4 regions of the Mesorhizobium sp. M6A.T.Cr.TU.014.01.1.1 genome follow, and region 1 is predicted to be linked to each of the others. Evidence: predicted binding sites of a transcription regulator. Region 1 holds the regulator's gene; each other region holds the start of a gene.
What was found. The regulator LexA, encoded in region 1, represses DNA repair genes until DNA is damaged. The targets are predictions, from matches to a motif close to TGTTCNNNNTGTGTTCNG.
Positions count from the first base shown of each region.

Region 2: the regulator LexA is predicted to act here: its motif matches at 1,484-1,501, upstream of EN885_RS28065 (ATP-dependent helicase).
Region 3: the regulator LexA is predicted to act here: its motif matches at 1,307-1,324, upstream of parE (DNA topoisomerase IV subunit B).
Region 4: the regulator LexA is predicted to act here: its motif matches at 1,355-1,372, upstream of EN885_RS21465 (UvrD-helicase domain-containing protein).

Region 1 covers NZ_RZPG01000017.1:124,588-127,795, reverse strand. The annotation lists gene glp (gephyrin-like molybdotransferase Glp) at 1-957, shown strand, start outside; gene lexA (transcriptional repressor LexA) at 1,062-1,799, shown strand; gene EN885_RS20130 (ComEC/Rec2 family competence protein) at 1,793-3,208, opposite strand, start outside.
Region 2 covers NZ_RZPG01000032.1:19,767-22,974, forward strand. The annotation lists gene EN885_RS28060 (ABC-F family ATP-binding cassette domain-containing protein) at 1-546, opposite strand, end outside; gene EN885_RS33695 (hypothetical protein) at 940-1,113, opposite strand; gene EN885_RS33700 (hypothetical protein) at 1,245-1,415, shown strand; gene EN885_RS28065 (ATP-dependent helicase) at 1,516-3,208, shown strand, end outside.
Region 3 covers NZ_RZPG01000030.1:79,858-83,065, reverse strand. The annotation lists gene parE (DNA topoisomerase IV subunit B) at 1-1,236, opposite strand, end outside; gene EN885_RS27435 (GGDEF domain-containing protein) at 1,502-2,674, shown strand; gene gcvP (aminomethyl-transferring glycine dehydrogenase) at 2,766-3,208, opposite strand, start outside.
Region 4 covers NZ_RZPG01000019.1:84,454-87,661, reverse strand. The annotation lists gene EN885_RS21465 (UvrD-helicase domain-containing protein) at 1-1,314, opposite strand, end outside; gene EN885_RS21460 (glucose/quinate/shikimate family membrane-bound PQQ-dependent dehydrogenase) at 1,560-3,208, shown strand, end outside.

The DNA.
Region 1 (3,208 bases):
GGAACAGTCGGCCCGGCGCAGGCCGTGCGCATCTTCACCGGCGCGCCGCTTCCCGCAGGCGCTGACACCATCGTCATCCAGGAGAATGTCCGCGACCTCGGCGGCGGCAGCATCGAAGTGACCGCGTCGACGGTTGAAGGCCGCAACATCCGCCGCCTCGGGCTCGATTTCTTGAAGGGCGACGTTCTGCTGGAGAAAGGCCGCCTGCTTGATCCGGCGGCGTTGTCGCTGGCAGCGTCGGCCAACCATCCGCAGGTCAGTGTGGTGAAACGGCCGCTGGTCGCCATCATCGCCACCGGCGACGAATTGCTGCCGCCAGGCAGCGACCTTGGCCCGGACCAGATCATCTCGTCCAACGCCTATGGCGTCGCTGCCGCGGCCCGCTCGGTCGGCGCCAGCGCGCTCGACCTCGGCATCGCCCCCGACCGCAAAGAGGCGATTGCCGCGCTGGTGAAAAAGGCAGTTAACGCAGGGGCTGACGTCATCGTCACGCTGGGCGGCGCCTCGGTCGGCGACCACGACCTCGTCCACGACGTGCTGACCGGCGAAGGCATGACGCTCGATTTCTGGAAGATCGCCATGCGGCCCGGCAAGCCGCTGATGTTCGGCCGGCTGGGCGACATCCGCTGCATCGGCCTGCCCGGCAATCCGGTGGCGAGCCTGGTCTGCACGCAGCTCTTCCTGAAGCCGCTGCTTGCGCGGCTTGGCGGACGCGCCTACCGGCAGGACATGCGTCAGGCGCGGCTCGGTGCCGCCATGGCGGCCAACGATATCAGGCAGGACTATGTACGCGCCGTGGTGAAGGAAGACGCCGGCACGCTCAAGGCGACGCCGTTCGGCATCCAGGATTCCTCGATGCTCAGAATGCTGGCCGACGCCAACGGGCTGATCGTGCGCGAGCCATTCGCTCCCCCCGCAGCGACAGGCACCGCCTGCAGCGTGCTGATGCTACGCTGAACAAAACGTCAACGCATTCATTAAACTTTAAACAGTTGCGGAACACAACTGGAACAGATAGTGTTTGTTCTGGGTTTGTTTTTCTGATTCTGTTGGGGGTCGCGATGCTGACACGCAAACAACATGAGCTGCTGATGTTCATCCACGAGCGGCTGAAGGAAAGCGGCATTCCGCCCTCGTTTGACGAGATGAAGGAAGCGCTCGATCTCGCGTCCAAATCGGGAATCCATCGGCTGATCACGGCGCTGGAGGAGCGCGGCTTCATTCGCCGGCTGCCCAACCGCGCCCGCGCGCTGGAAGTGCTGCGCCTGCCCGATTCGATCGCGCCCGGCCTCAATGCGGCACGCAAATTCTCGCCGAGCGTCATTCAGGGCAGCCTTGGGCAGGGCAGCCTCGGCCGACAGATCAAGCCGGCGCCGTCACGCATGCCTGCGGCCGGCAATGACGACGACGTCGTTGCCACTGTCTCCATCCCGGTGATGGGCCGCATCGCTGCCGGTGTGCCGATCGATGCCATCCAGCACCAGACGCATTCGATCTCGGTGCCACCGGACATGATCACCGGCGGCGCGCACTACGCGCTGGAGGTCAAGGGTGATTCGATGATCGAGGCCGGCATCTTCGACGGCGACACGGTCATCATTCGCAACGCCGACACCGCCCAGCCTGGCGAGATCATTGTCGCCCTGGTCGACGAGGAGGAAGCGACGCTGAAGCGGTTCCGCCGCAAAGGCGCCTCGATCGCCCTGGAAGCCGCCAACCCGGCCTATGAGACGCGCATCTTCGGGCCGGACCGGGTCAAGGTGCAAGGCAAGCTCGTCGGATTGATCCGACGTTACTGAACGGCAGCTTTCTTGGGTTTCTCAGGCTTACGGTATGGCGGCAGGCCCCTCGCCTCGCGCGAAAATCTCCGCTGCTCATGCCAAGGCCTATATGGCTGTTTGACGGCAAAACGGATTTCTGCGCGCGTCGTCGCCGATAGCGGATCGAAAAAGACGGCGGCACTGCCCATGCGAGCGAGCTGCCGTTTGGTCACGACGAGGACCAGCGGGTTGCGGCAGGGATTATAATAGGCCGTGGCATCGTCGATGACGATCAAGTCCGCAAAGGCACAGGCTGGCCGCGCGATTTTGCGGTCGTCGGCGAGCGCGATGATCGCGCCGGACGGATGCCGGGCGAGGCACAGGCCGGCAGTGCAATAGAAAGGCGCTCCCGGCGGCAGGTCGGCCGGGTCGGCGATGTCGAACCGCACGTCTCCTTTTTCGAACGTCTCCGGCTCGACAATGGTCGCTGAAGTCAGCGCATGTTTCCAGTTGTCGGTGGTGAATTCGTTCGAGCGCACCCGGTTGACGGCAAGTTCGCCGCCGCCGATCGGCAGCGCCACCAGATGCGCATCCTCCGAGATCAGCACGTCGGGGGTTCGCGTCTCGGAAATCGTCAGCAGGCCGGCAAGCGCAAAGGGAAGTGCCGCAAGCCGCAACCATGTCGTCGCCATCGTGGCGATGACCAGGGCGACCGTCACCAGCAGAACCGACTGCAACGAAATCAGCCCGACTGCATCGACCGGCGAACGTTCGGAGATCCATCCCGATATTGCAATCATGGCCGTCAGCCCCTTGCCCATCATGTAGAGGAAAGGTCCGTCGAAGCCGAAAGGCATTGCCAAGGCGCTGACGACCGCCAGGAACATGACGACCGTGACGATCGGCATGACGGCCAGATTGGCAAACAGACTGAGCGGCGAGACGCGCTGGAAGTGCCAGATGGCGAAGAGCGCGGTGGCGCTGCCGGCAATGATGGAGGTCATGGCGATGGTGCCGGTTCCAGCGACGAGCTTCCGCGTGACGAAAGCGGCCGGTGACCGTCGTTGTGGCGGCGCCGTGGCCTTGTCGGCACGATAGTCGGACCAGCCGGCATAGGCGCCCACGAGAGCCGCGGTCGCGGCGAAGGACATCTGGAAGCTTGGGCCGACCACCTCGTGCGGCGACACGACGATGACGGCGATGGCTGAAATCGTAAGATTGCGCATGGTGAGCGCAGCCCGGTCGAACAGCACGGCGACAAGCATTACCGCGAGCATGATGAAGCTGCGCTCAGCCGCGACCGCGATGCCGGAAAAAATGAGATAGGCAGCGATGGAAAGGAGTGCGGCTGCAGCCGCATATTTTTTGACCGGCCGGCGCGACGAAAAATCGGGAAACAGCGCAAAGGCGCCGCGCAGCAATCCCATGATGGTGCCGGCGACAAGCGC
Region 2 (3,208 bases), on a different contig from region 1:
CGTGCCTTCGAGGTCGAGATAGTTGGTCGGCTCGTCGAGCAGCAGCAGATCGGGCTCGGCAAACAGCACTGCCGCCAGCGCCACCCGCATGCGCCAGCCGCCGGAGAAGGACGAGGCCGGCCGCCGCTGGGCGTCGTCATCAAAGCCGAGGCCGGCGAGGATGGTGGCGGCGCGCGACTCGGCCGAATGCGCGTCGATGTCGGCCAGCCGCATGTGGATGTCGGCGATGCGGTGCGGATCGGTCGCCGTCTTTTCTTCTTCGAGCAATGCGGAGCGTTCAAGGTCGGCCTTGAGCACGATCTCGATCAGCGGCTCCTCGGTGCCGGGCGCTTCCTGCGCCACCTGGCCGATGCGCGTGTTCTTCGGCAGGCTGATCGAGCCGGTCTCGGAGGCGAGATCGCCGGTGATCGCCTTGAACAAGGTGGTCTTGCCGGTGCCGTTACGGCCGACAAGCCCTGCCTTGCTGCCGGCCGGCAAGGTCAGCGAGGCATGATCGAGAAGCAGGCGTCCGGCCATACGGAGCGAAAGGTCGTTAATGATCAGCATGGCCGCGCTTTTGCACGGGACGTCGGCGCTTCGCAAGACCTTGAGCGCCGGTTGGTTGCATAAGGCATGAAAATGGCCGGCGGCGGCAGGTTGCCTGATGCCGCGGGAGGGGAAGACGATCGATCCAATCGCCGGCCTCGCCGGATCAGAGGGCCGACTCTGAATTGGGCCGGGAACCTGCAGCGACGGCGCGTCGCCTGGCGAGCATCGACTACTCGCATCCGAAAATTGCGCATTTGTCAGTTAATTGCCCGTGCAACGCGGTCGTCTTCAGCGATCGCACCATGACGCAAGGGCAAGACTCAGCTATGTCTAGGTGTGCGGCGGACCTGATACCCGCCTGGCCGGCGCCATCTCCTCCCAAGCGGCGCCGGCCATTTTTTCCCACAGCGTTCACTGTGCCGGCGGTGTGCCGGGTTGATCACCGCCTGACATCGATTTGGGTGCAGGGTCGACCTGCGGGTTTTGATCGACGGTGCCGGGGGCCTTCGTCGGCGGGATATTGTTGTCGCAAGCCGCCACAGCCAGGGCTGCGGCTAAAGCCAGCAAGATTGAGAGCTTATTCATCGCAACCTCCTGTCACCGGGCAAACGAGACGGTGCCGATTTGGTTGCACGCTCAGGCAGAGCTCGGGGCGTTTGGAGAACGGGGGAACAAAAAGCCGCCTCTTCGGTTGGTCCACACCAATGGAGAAAATCATGATCCGTCTGCTCATAGCAGGGGCCGCCGTCTACGTGGCCTACCGCATAGTCAGGGAAATCATCGACGAAGTGCCCGACGACTTCGATCCGCTGTTGCTGCCACCTCCCGAAGACGACAAGTCGCTGCGGCGGCAGTCGGCGGCGATGGGCGTAGAGCCAGAGCGCTAGATCGAATTCATCGGCTGGTGCGTCAATAGGGTCGGCGCGTCGATCGCAACTCTCACGTCGAAACCGTTGCGAACAAAGCAGAAACGATGCTTGATGGGCAATGAACCTCGCTGCCCGTGATTCGACCTTCCGGCCTGCCTATCTCGCGAAGCTGAATGCCGAGCAGTGCCTTGCCGTCGAGCATGGCGACGGCAAGGTCGCTGGCCCGTTGCTGGTAATCGCCGGCGCCGGCTCCGGCAAGACCAGCACGCTGGCGCATCGCGTTGCGCATCTGATCGTCAGAGGCGCCGATCCCAGGCGCATCCTTTTGATGACGTTTTCGCGTCGCGCCGCATCGGAACTCGCCAAGCGGGTCGAGCGCATCGCCGGCGAGGTGCTCGGCCGGGACGCTTCAGTTATCACCGATGCTCTCACCTGGGCCGGCACGTTTCACGGCATCGGCGCCAGGCTGCTGCGCGACTACGCGCTGGAGATCGGCCTCGATCCGGCCTTCACCATCCACGACCGCGAGGATTCGGCCGACCTGATGAACCTCGCCCGGCACGAACTCGGCTTCTCGAAGACGGAAGGCCGTTTCCCGACCAAGGGCACGTGCCTGGCGATCTATTCGCGCGCCGTCAACGCGCAGGCGCCGCTTGGCGAGGTTCTGGGTTCGGTGTTTCCCTGGTGCGCGGGGTGGGCAGAACAGCTTAAGGCGCTGTTCGCCCGATATGTCGAGGCCAAGCAGGCGCAGAACGTGCTCGATTACGACGACCTGCTGCTCTACTGGGCGCAGATGGGGGGCGAGCCGGAGATATCGGCGCATCTGGGTGGGCGCTTCGACCATGTTCTGGTCGACGAATACCAGGACACCAACCGGCTGCAGGCCTCGATCCTCACGGCACTCAAGCCGGACGGATCCGGGCTGACGGTGGTCGGCGACGATGCGCAGTCGATCTACTCGTTTCGCGCGGCGGAAGTGCGCAACATCCTCGACTTCCCAAAACAGTTCGCGCGGCCGGCCGAGATCGTCATGCTTGAGCGCAACTACCGCTCGACCGAGACCGTCCTGGCCGCCGCCAATGCGGTGATCGGCGAGGCCTCGGAGCGCTTTACCAAGAACCTATGGACGGAGCGTAAATCGGCCGAAAAGCCGAAGCTGGTCAGCGTTCGCGACGAGGCCGAGCAGGCGAGTTACGTCTGCCAGGCGATCCTGACCGAGCGCGAGGCCGGCACGGCGCTGAAGGCGCAGGCCGTGCTGTTTCGCGCCTCGCACCACAGCGGGCCGCTGGAGATCGAGTTGACGCGCCGCAACATCCCGTTCGTCAAATTCGGCGGGCTGAAATTCCTCGACGCCGCCCATGTCAAGGACGTGCTGGCGGTGCTGCGCTTCGCCGAAAACCCGCGCGACCGCGTCGCCGGTTTTCGCGTGCTGCAGCTCTTGCCCGGCATCGGCCCTTCGGCAGCTTCGCAGATCGTCGACACCATGGCCACGTCGCTCGACGAAGCGATGGGTCTGGCGCGCTACCGGCCGCCGCAACGCGCCGCCGACGACTGGCAGGGTTTCGTCACGCTGTTCTCGCAGCTTCGCACCGGGTCGGGAAAATGGCCTGTTGATCTCGAACAGGTCAGGCTCTGGTATGAGCCGCATCTCGACCGCATCCACGAGGACGCAACGACGCGCCGGGCCGATATTCTGCAGCTCGAGCAGATCGCCTCGGGCTATGCCTCGCGCGAGCGTTTCCTCACCGAGCTGACGCTCGATCCGCCGGATGCAACCAGCGACGAGGCCGGACCGCCGCATCGCGACGAGG
Region 3 (3,208 bases), on a different contig from region 1:
CTGCGGGTTGTCGGCTAGCCAGTGATCGAAGGGGTCTCGGATAGCGGTCTCGACGATCCTGATCGCCTCGATCGTCGCCAGCCTGTCCTTGGTCTGGCCGACGAATTCCGGCTCGCGGATGAACACCGACAGCATGCCCGCCGCCGAGATCATGACGTCTTCCGAGGTGACGATCGAAGCGCGCTTGTTGCCGACCAGATCCGCGTAGGCGCGCAAGCCTCGCGTCAAGACGTTACGGAAGCCGGCCTCGTGCGTGCCGCCTTCGCCGGTCGGAATGGTGTTGCAGTAGGAATTGAGGAATCCATCGCCGCCGAACCAGGTCACCGCCCATTCGAGCGAGCCGTGGCCGCCTTGCCTGTCGCTCTTACCGGCGAAGATTTCGCGGGTGACCTGGAATTCGTCGCCGAGCGACGCTTTTAGATAGTCCTTTAGGCCACCGGGAAAATGGAACTCGGCCTTGGCCGGCGTCGTGTCCTTCTCCTTGATCAGCGAGGGGTCGCAGGTCCAGCGGATCTCGACGCCGCCGAACAGATAGGCCTTCGAGCGCGTCATGCGGTAGAGCCGCGCCGGCTCGAAAGCAGCACCCTTGCCGAAGATCTGCTCGTCGGGATGGAAGCGGATCTTGGTGCCGCGGCGATTATGCACCTCTCCGAGCTGCTCGAGACCGGTCACCGGAACGCCGCGTGAAAAACGCTGGCGATAGAGCTGGCGGCCGCGTGCGACCTCGACCTCGAGATGGTCCGACAGCGCGTTGACGACGGAGACGCCGACGCCGTGCAGGCCGCCTGAGGTCTCGTAGACCTTCGAGTCGAACTTGCCGCCCGAATGCAGCGTCGTCATGATGACTTCGAGCGCCGGCTTCTTGAATTTCGGATGCGGATCGACCGGAATGCCGCGGCCATTGTCGGTCACGGCCAGATATCCGTCGGCTGAAAGCTCGACATCGATGAAAGTCGCGTGGCCGGCTACCGCCTCGTCCATCGAATTGTCGATGACCTCGGCGAACAGATGGTGCATCGCCTTGTCGTCGGTGCCGCCGATATACATGCCGGGCCGCCGCCGCACCGGCTCCAGCCCTTCGAGAACCTCGATGTCGGCGGCACTGTAGCTCTCGCTGCCGTCGCGGGATGCCGGGCGCTTCGCCGCCTGCACCAGCGGGTCGGCCGGGCGCGCGGTGGCGCGAACCGGTTGCGGCTGCTTGTCCATAGTGCCGAAAAGATCGTTATTGTCGTCCATGCTGGTCCTGGATTCCGATGCTGCGAATCACCACCCGATACTGCCACGCTTTTTGCGGGCAGGCGACGGAGGTTCCTGTTACGTTCGAGGATTGAGCCTCTTACCGCAAAACCATTCGACAACCAAGCGGCGGAAATGCGTCGAGCGCATCGACGCTTTGTAAACCTTTTCCGAAGGTTGCATCGGAAGGTTGGCTGAAAATGGTATCCGCGGACTGCCGCCGACCTAGAATGCAGCGGAACTCTCAAGAGGCTGTCGCTTACGCATGTTGGATTACAGTTCGCTCCTGCTCGCGGCGGCGCTGTCGGGCATGTGCCTCAGCATCACCATGTTTGCGATATGGTTCGCCGCGCCGCAGGCCCGCTTCGTCCTGACGGTGGCTTACGGCATTCTCGTGCTCGTCGCGCATGTGGTCTTGTTCTGGCATTATGCCAGGCATCCCAGCCCCTGGCTTTGCCAGATTGTGCTTGCGCTTCTCAGCCTGGGCTTTCTGATCATCTGCCTGTCGGCCATGCAGTATCTCGGCGTGCGCGACTACAGGCGCGCCATCCTGCCGACCTTGGCTGCGATGGCTGTTTGCGCAGGCGCGACGTATTTCGGCCTCGACGGTGTCGGTTTCATCGTCACCTACGCGACGGTAACGGCGCTGCTCTCGCTTATCGGGGTGATGTTCTGGATCAAGGGCGGTGGTGACGATCGCCGGATTCTGCTGGTCGTTTCGTTCCTGAGCGGCATCTGTGCGCTATCCTTCGTACTTTGCGGCGCGGTCCTGCTGGTCAAGGGCCAATGGATGCTCGGCGTTGCGCCCGACAATTGGGCCGAACGGTTGAACTCCGTCGTGGCGGTCGCCTGCATGACCGGGCTCGGGGCACTGACGCTCTCCCTGCACCATATACGGGCGCAGATCGAATTGAAGGCCGAGACCATGACCGACCCATTGACCGGGCTGATGAACCGGCGGGCGTTGAGGGCACTCTACGGTGAGCGGGTCTTCGGTCCGTTCATGTCCGTCGCCATGTTCGACCTCGACCATTTCAAGAGGACGAACGACGTATTCGGTCATCCGGTCGGCGATCAGGTTCTGCGCCGCTTCGCTGCTGTCATCAGGAAATACGCCAGGACCGGCGTCGACGCCTTCCGGCTGGGCGGCGAGGAATTCGTGCTGGTCATGTCGCGGATGACGGAAGAGAAGGCTTACGACATTGCGAGCAAGATCAGCGTCGCCTTCGGCACGGAAGTCGTGGCCACCCAGCTTGGTCCGTTGCGCAGCACAGTCAGTGGTGGCATCGGCTTCGGCGGGACCGGCGGCACCAGTCTCGACGATGTGTTGGCGGAAGCCGACGCCGCACTCTATGCGGCAAAGCGCGCCGGGCGAAATCGCGTCATCTCCCACAACAAGGCGAGCAAGGCCGACGCGCCGGCCTTGCGTTCTGCCTGATTGAGGCTTCTATCTTCTTGTTAGGCCATGATCTTGTCCGAAGACCGGATTCCACTTTTTGCTGCGCTGACCTTCGGTTCGGGATCATGGTCTACTCCGCCGCGCCCAGATATTCCGACAGCGGCGGGCAGGAGCAGACGAGGTTGCGGTCGCCGGCGACATTGTCGATGCGCGACACCGGCGGCCAGTATTTGGCTGATGTGTCGGCATCGCCGGCCGGATAGGCCGCCTCCAGGCGCGAATAGGGATGGGTCCACTGGCCGGCCAGCGCCTCGGCGGCGGTATGCGGCGCATTGACCAGCGGATTGTCGGCCAAGGGCCATTCGCCTTTCGCCACCTTGGCCGCCTCGCCCGATATCGCGATCATCGCATCGCAGAAGCGATCGAGCTCGCTCTTGGGCTCGGACTCGGTCGGCTCGACCATCAGCGTTCCGGCCACCGGAAACGACATGGTCGGCGCATGGAAACCATAGTCGATCAGCCGCTTGGCGATGTCGTCGACGCTGATGCCGGCCCTGTCCTTGAGCACGCGGG
Region 4 (3,208 bases), on a different contig from region 1:
CTGCCGCTGATAGGCTTCGATGGTTTCGCCGACGGCGCGGGCTTCCTCCTCGGAATCCCAGGCGGCATGGACATGCACCTTCTCATCGTCTTCCGCGATTTTTTCGGTGAACAGCGTCTTGCCGAAGCGGCCTTCATTGTGGGCGATGAGGTGGGAGGCGGTGCCGAGGATGTGCGCGGTGGAGCGATAGTTGCGCTCCAGCCGGATGATCGTGGCGCCGGGGAAGTCCTTGTCGAAGCGCAGGATGTTGTCGACCTCGGCCCCGCGCCAGCCGTAGATGGATTGGTCGTCGTCGCCGACGCAGCAGATATTAACCGTGGCCGGGCGCGGGTTTCCCTCCCCCTTGAGGGGAGGGTGGCCGGGCAAAGCCCGGCCGGGTGGGGTCCGTGCGGCAATGCTCGACGCTCTGGCGGTGCCTTCTGCGGCAACCCCCTCCGCCCGCTTCGCGGGCACCTCCCCCTCAAGGGGGGAGGATTGTGGCCGCTGCGCCAAAAGGCGCAGCCACATGTACTGCGCGGTGTTGGTGTCCTGATATTCGTCGACGAGGATGTAGCGAAAACGCTTATGATATTCCTTCAGCACGTCCGGATTGGCGCGGAAGATGCGGATCGGATGGCACAGGAGGTCGCCGAAGTCGCAGGCGTTCAGCGTCTTCAGCCGCTCCTGGTAGGCCTTGTAGAGCTCTCGGCCCTTGCCGTTGGCGAAGGCGCGGGCGTCGCCCTCGGGAATGTCGGCGGGGCCAAGCCCCTTGTTCTTCCAGCCGTCGATCATCTGGGCGAACTGCTTGGCCGGCCAGCGCTTGTCGTCCAGCCCTTCGGCCTGGATGAGCTGCTTGATCAGGCGCACGACATCATCGGTGTCAAGAATAGTGAAATCGGATTTGAGCCCGGCAAGCTCGGCGTGCCGGCGTAAGAGCTTCACGCCAATCGAGTGGAAGGTGCCGAGCCACGGCATGCCTTCCACATTGCCTTCGCCGATCAAGAGGCCGATGCGCTGCTTCATTTCGCGCGCGGCCTTGTTGGTGAAGGTGACGGCGAGGATCTGCGACGGGAAGGCCTTACCGGTGGCGAGGATGTGGGCGATGCGGGTGGTCAAGACGCGCGTCTTGCCGGTGCCGGCGCCGGCCAGCACCAGAACCGGGCCTTCGGTGGTTTCCACCGCCAGCCGCTGCTCGGGGTTGAGCCCGTTCAGATAATCGGGCGCATTGTTGTGGCCGCTGCGGGCAGCCATGGCGCGCGCAGCAATGCCCGACGGGGCCACGGGCCGCGCGTTCGGTTCGTCAAAAAAAGGCATATCTTCCGAAAAGCCGGACATCTCCCCCGAATGTAGTGATTCGGCAGCGAAAGGCCAGAAGTGTCTCCGTTTTGTTCTCAGTCCAGTCCACAATCTGGATGGGTCCGCGACCCAAAACGTCGAGCTTGCTGTGGGTCCACGCCTAAAACGCGGAGCTTGCTTGACAGCCACGGCGGGCCGGAGAAAGTTGTGCTCGGGGCAGGAACGCAATGCCGGGTTGCCCATTGACGCGTTGCGAAGCGCGCACCAGTCGAAGGAGCATCGTCTTGGCTGTCGTCGTTACCTCCCTCATCCTTTTCCTCATCGGCCTGGCGCTTGGTGGCGGCGGCATCTGGTTAGCTTCGCTGGGCGGCAGTTGGTACTACATCATTGCTGGCATCGCCTTCCTCGTCGCTGGCTGGCTGCTCTACAGGCGCAAATCCATGGCGCTGTGGCTGTACGCGGCGATCGTCATCGGCACGCTCTGCTGGGCGGTCTGGGAAATCGGCTTCGACTGGTGGGAACTCGGTCCGCGCGGCGGCATCATCGTGCTTATCGCGTTGTGGCTATTGACGCCGTGGGCGCGGCGCGGGCTCACCGGTCCCGATGGACGCGCGCCGCTGATCCTCGCGGTGCTGGCGTCGCTTGCCGTCGCCGGCTATTCGATGACAACCGATCCAAAGGATATCGCCGGCGAACTCAATACCGATGAGGTGACGCCAACGGCCGACCTCGGCGGCAACGTGCCAGCCGGCGAATGGCATTTTTACGGCCGCACCCAGTATGGCCAGCGCTATTCGCCTCTCGACCAGATCACCGTCGAAAACGTTGCCAATTTGCAGCCGGCCTGGACCTATCGCACCGGTGACGTGAAAGGGCCCGACGACGTCACTGAGACAACCTATCAGGTGACGCCGCTGAAGGTCGCCGACACGCTCTACATTTGCACACCGCACAATTTCGCCATTGCCATAGATGCCGCGAGCGGCAAGGAGAAATGGCGCTTCGATCCCCAGGTCAAGCTGGACAAGGACCGCCAGCACCAGACGTGCCGCGGCGTGTCCTATTATGCCGATGCCAAAATCGCCGCCGGCCAGCCCTGTGCAGCACGCGTCTATCTGCCGACATCCGACGCCCGGCTGATCGCGCTCGACGCCGCGAATGGCCAGGTCTGTCCCACATTTGCCGAAGGCGGCACGTTGAACCTGCTCGCCAACATGCCATATCCGAAGCCGGGCTATTATTATTCGACGTCGGCGCCGCTGATCGTCGCCAACAAGATCATCGTCGGCGGCGCGGTCAACGACAATTATTCAACGCAGGAGCCGTCCGGCGTCATCCGTGCCTTCGACGTCGACACCGGCGCCCTGATTTGGAACTGGGATTCGGGCAATCCGGACCAGACGACGCCACTGGCACCGGGTCAGACCTATACCAACAACTCGCCCAACATGTGGTCGACGGCGAGCGCCGACGAGAAGCTCGGTTTGCTCTATGTGCCGCTCGGCAACAAGACGCCGGATCAGCTCGGCGCCGGGCGGAGCGCCAATGACGAGAAATTCTCCTCTTCGGTCACAGCGCTCGATCTCAACACCGGACAATTGCGGTGGGTGCGGCAGACCGTGCATCACGATCTCTGGGACATGGACGTGCCGGCGCAGCCGACGCTGGTCGACATCACCACGGCTGCCGGCGTCGTGCCGGCGCTGGTCGGGCCGACCAAACAGGGCGACCTCTATGTGCTCGACCGGCGCAGCGGCGAGCCGATCGTCCCGATCAACGAAGTGCCGGCGCCGGGCGGCGCGATCGAGGGCGACCACACCTCGCCGACGCAGCCGGTTTCGGACCTGAGCTTCAATCCGAAGCCGCTGACCGGCGCCGACATGTGGGGCATCACCATGTTCGACCAGCTGGCTTGCCGGATCGAGTTCCTTAA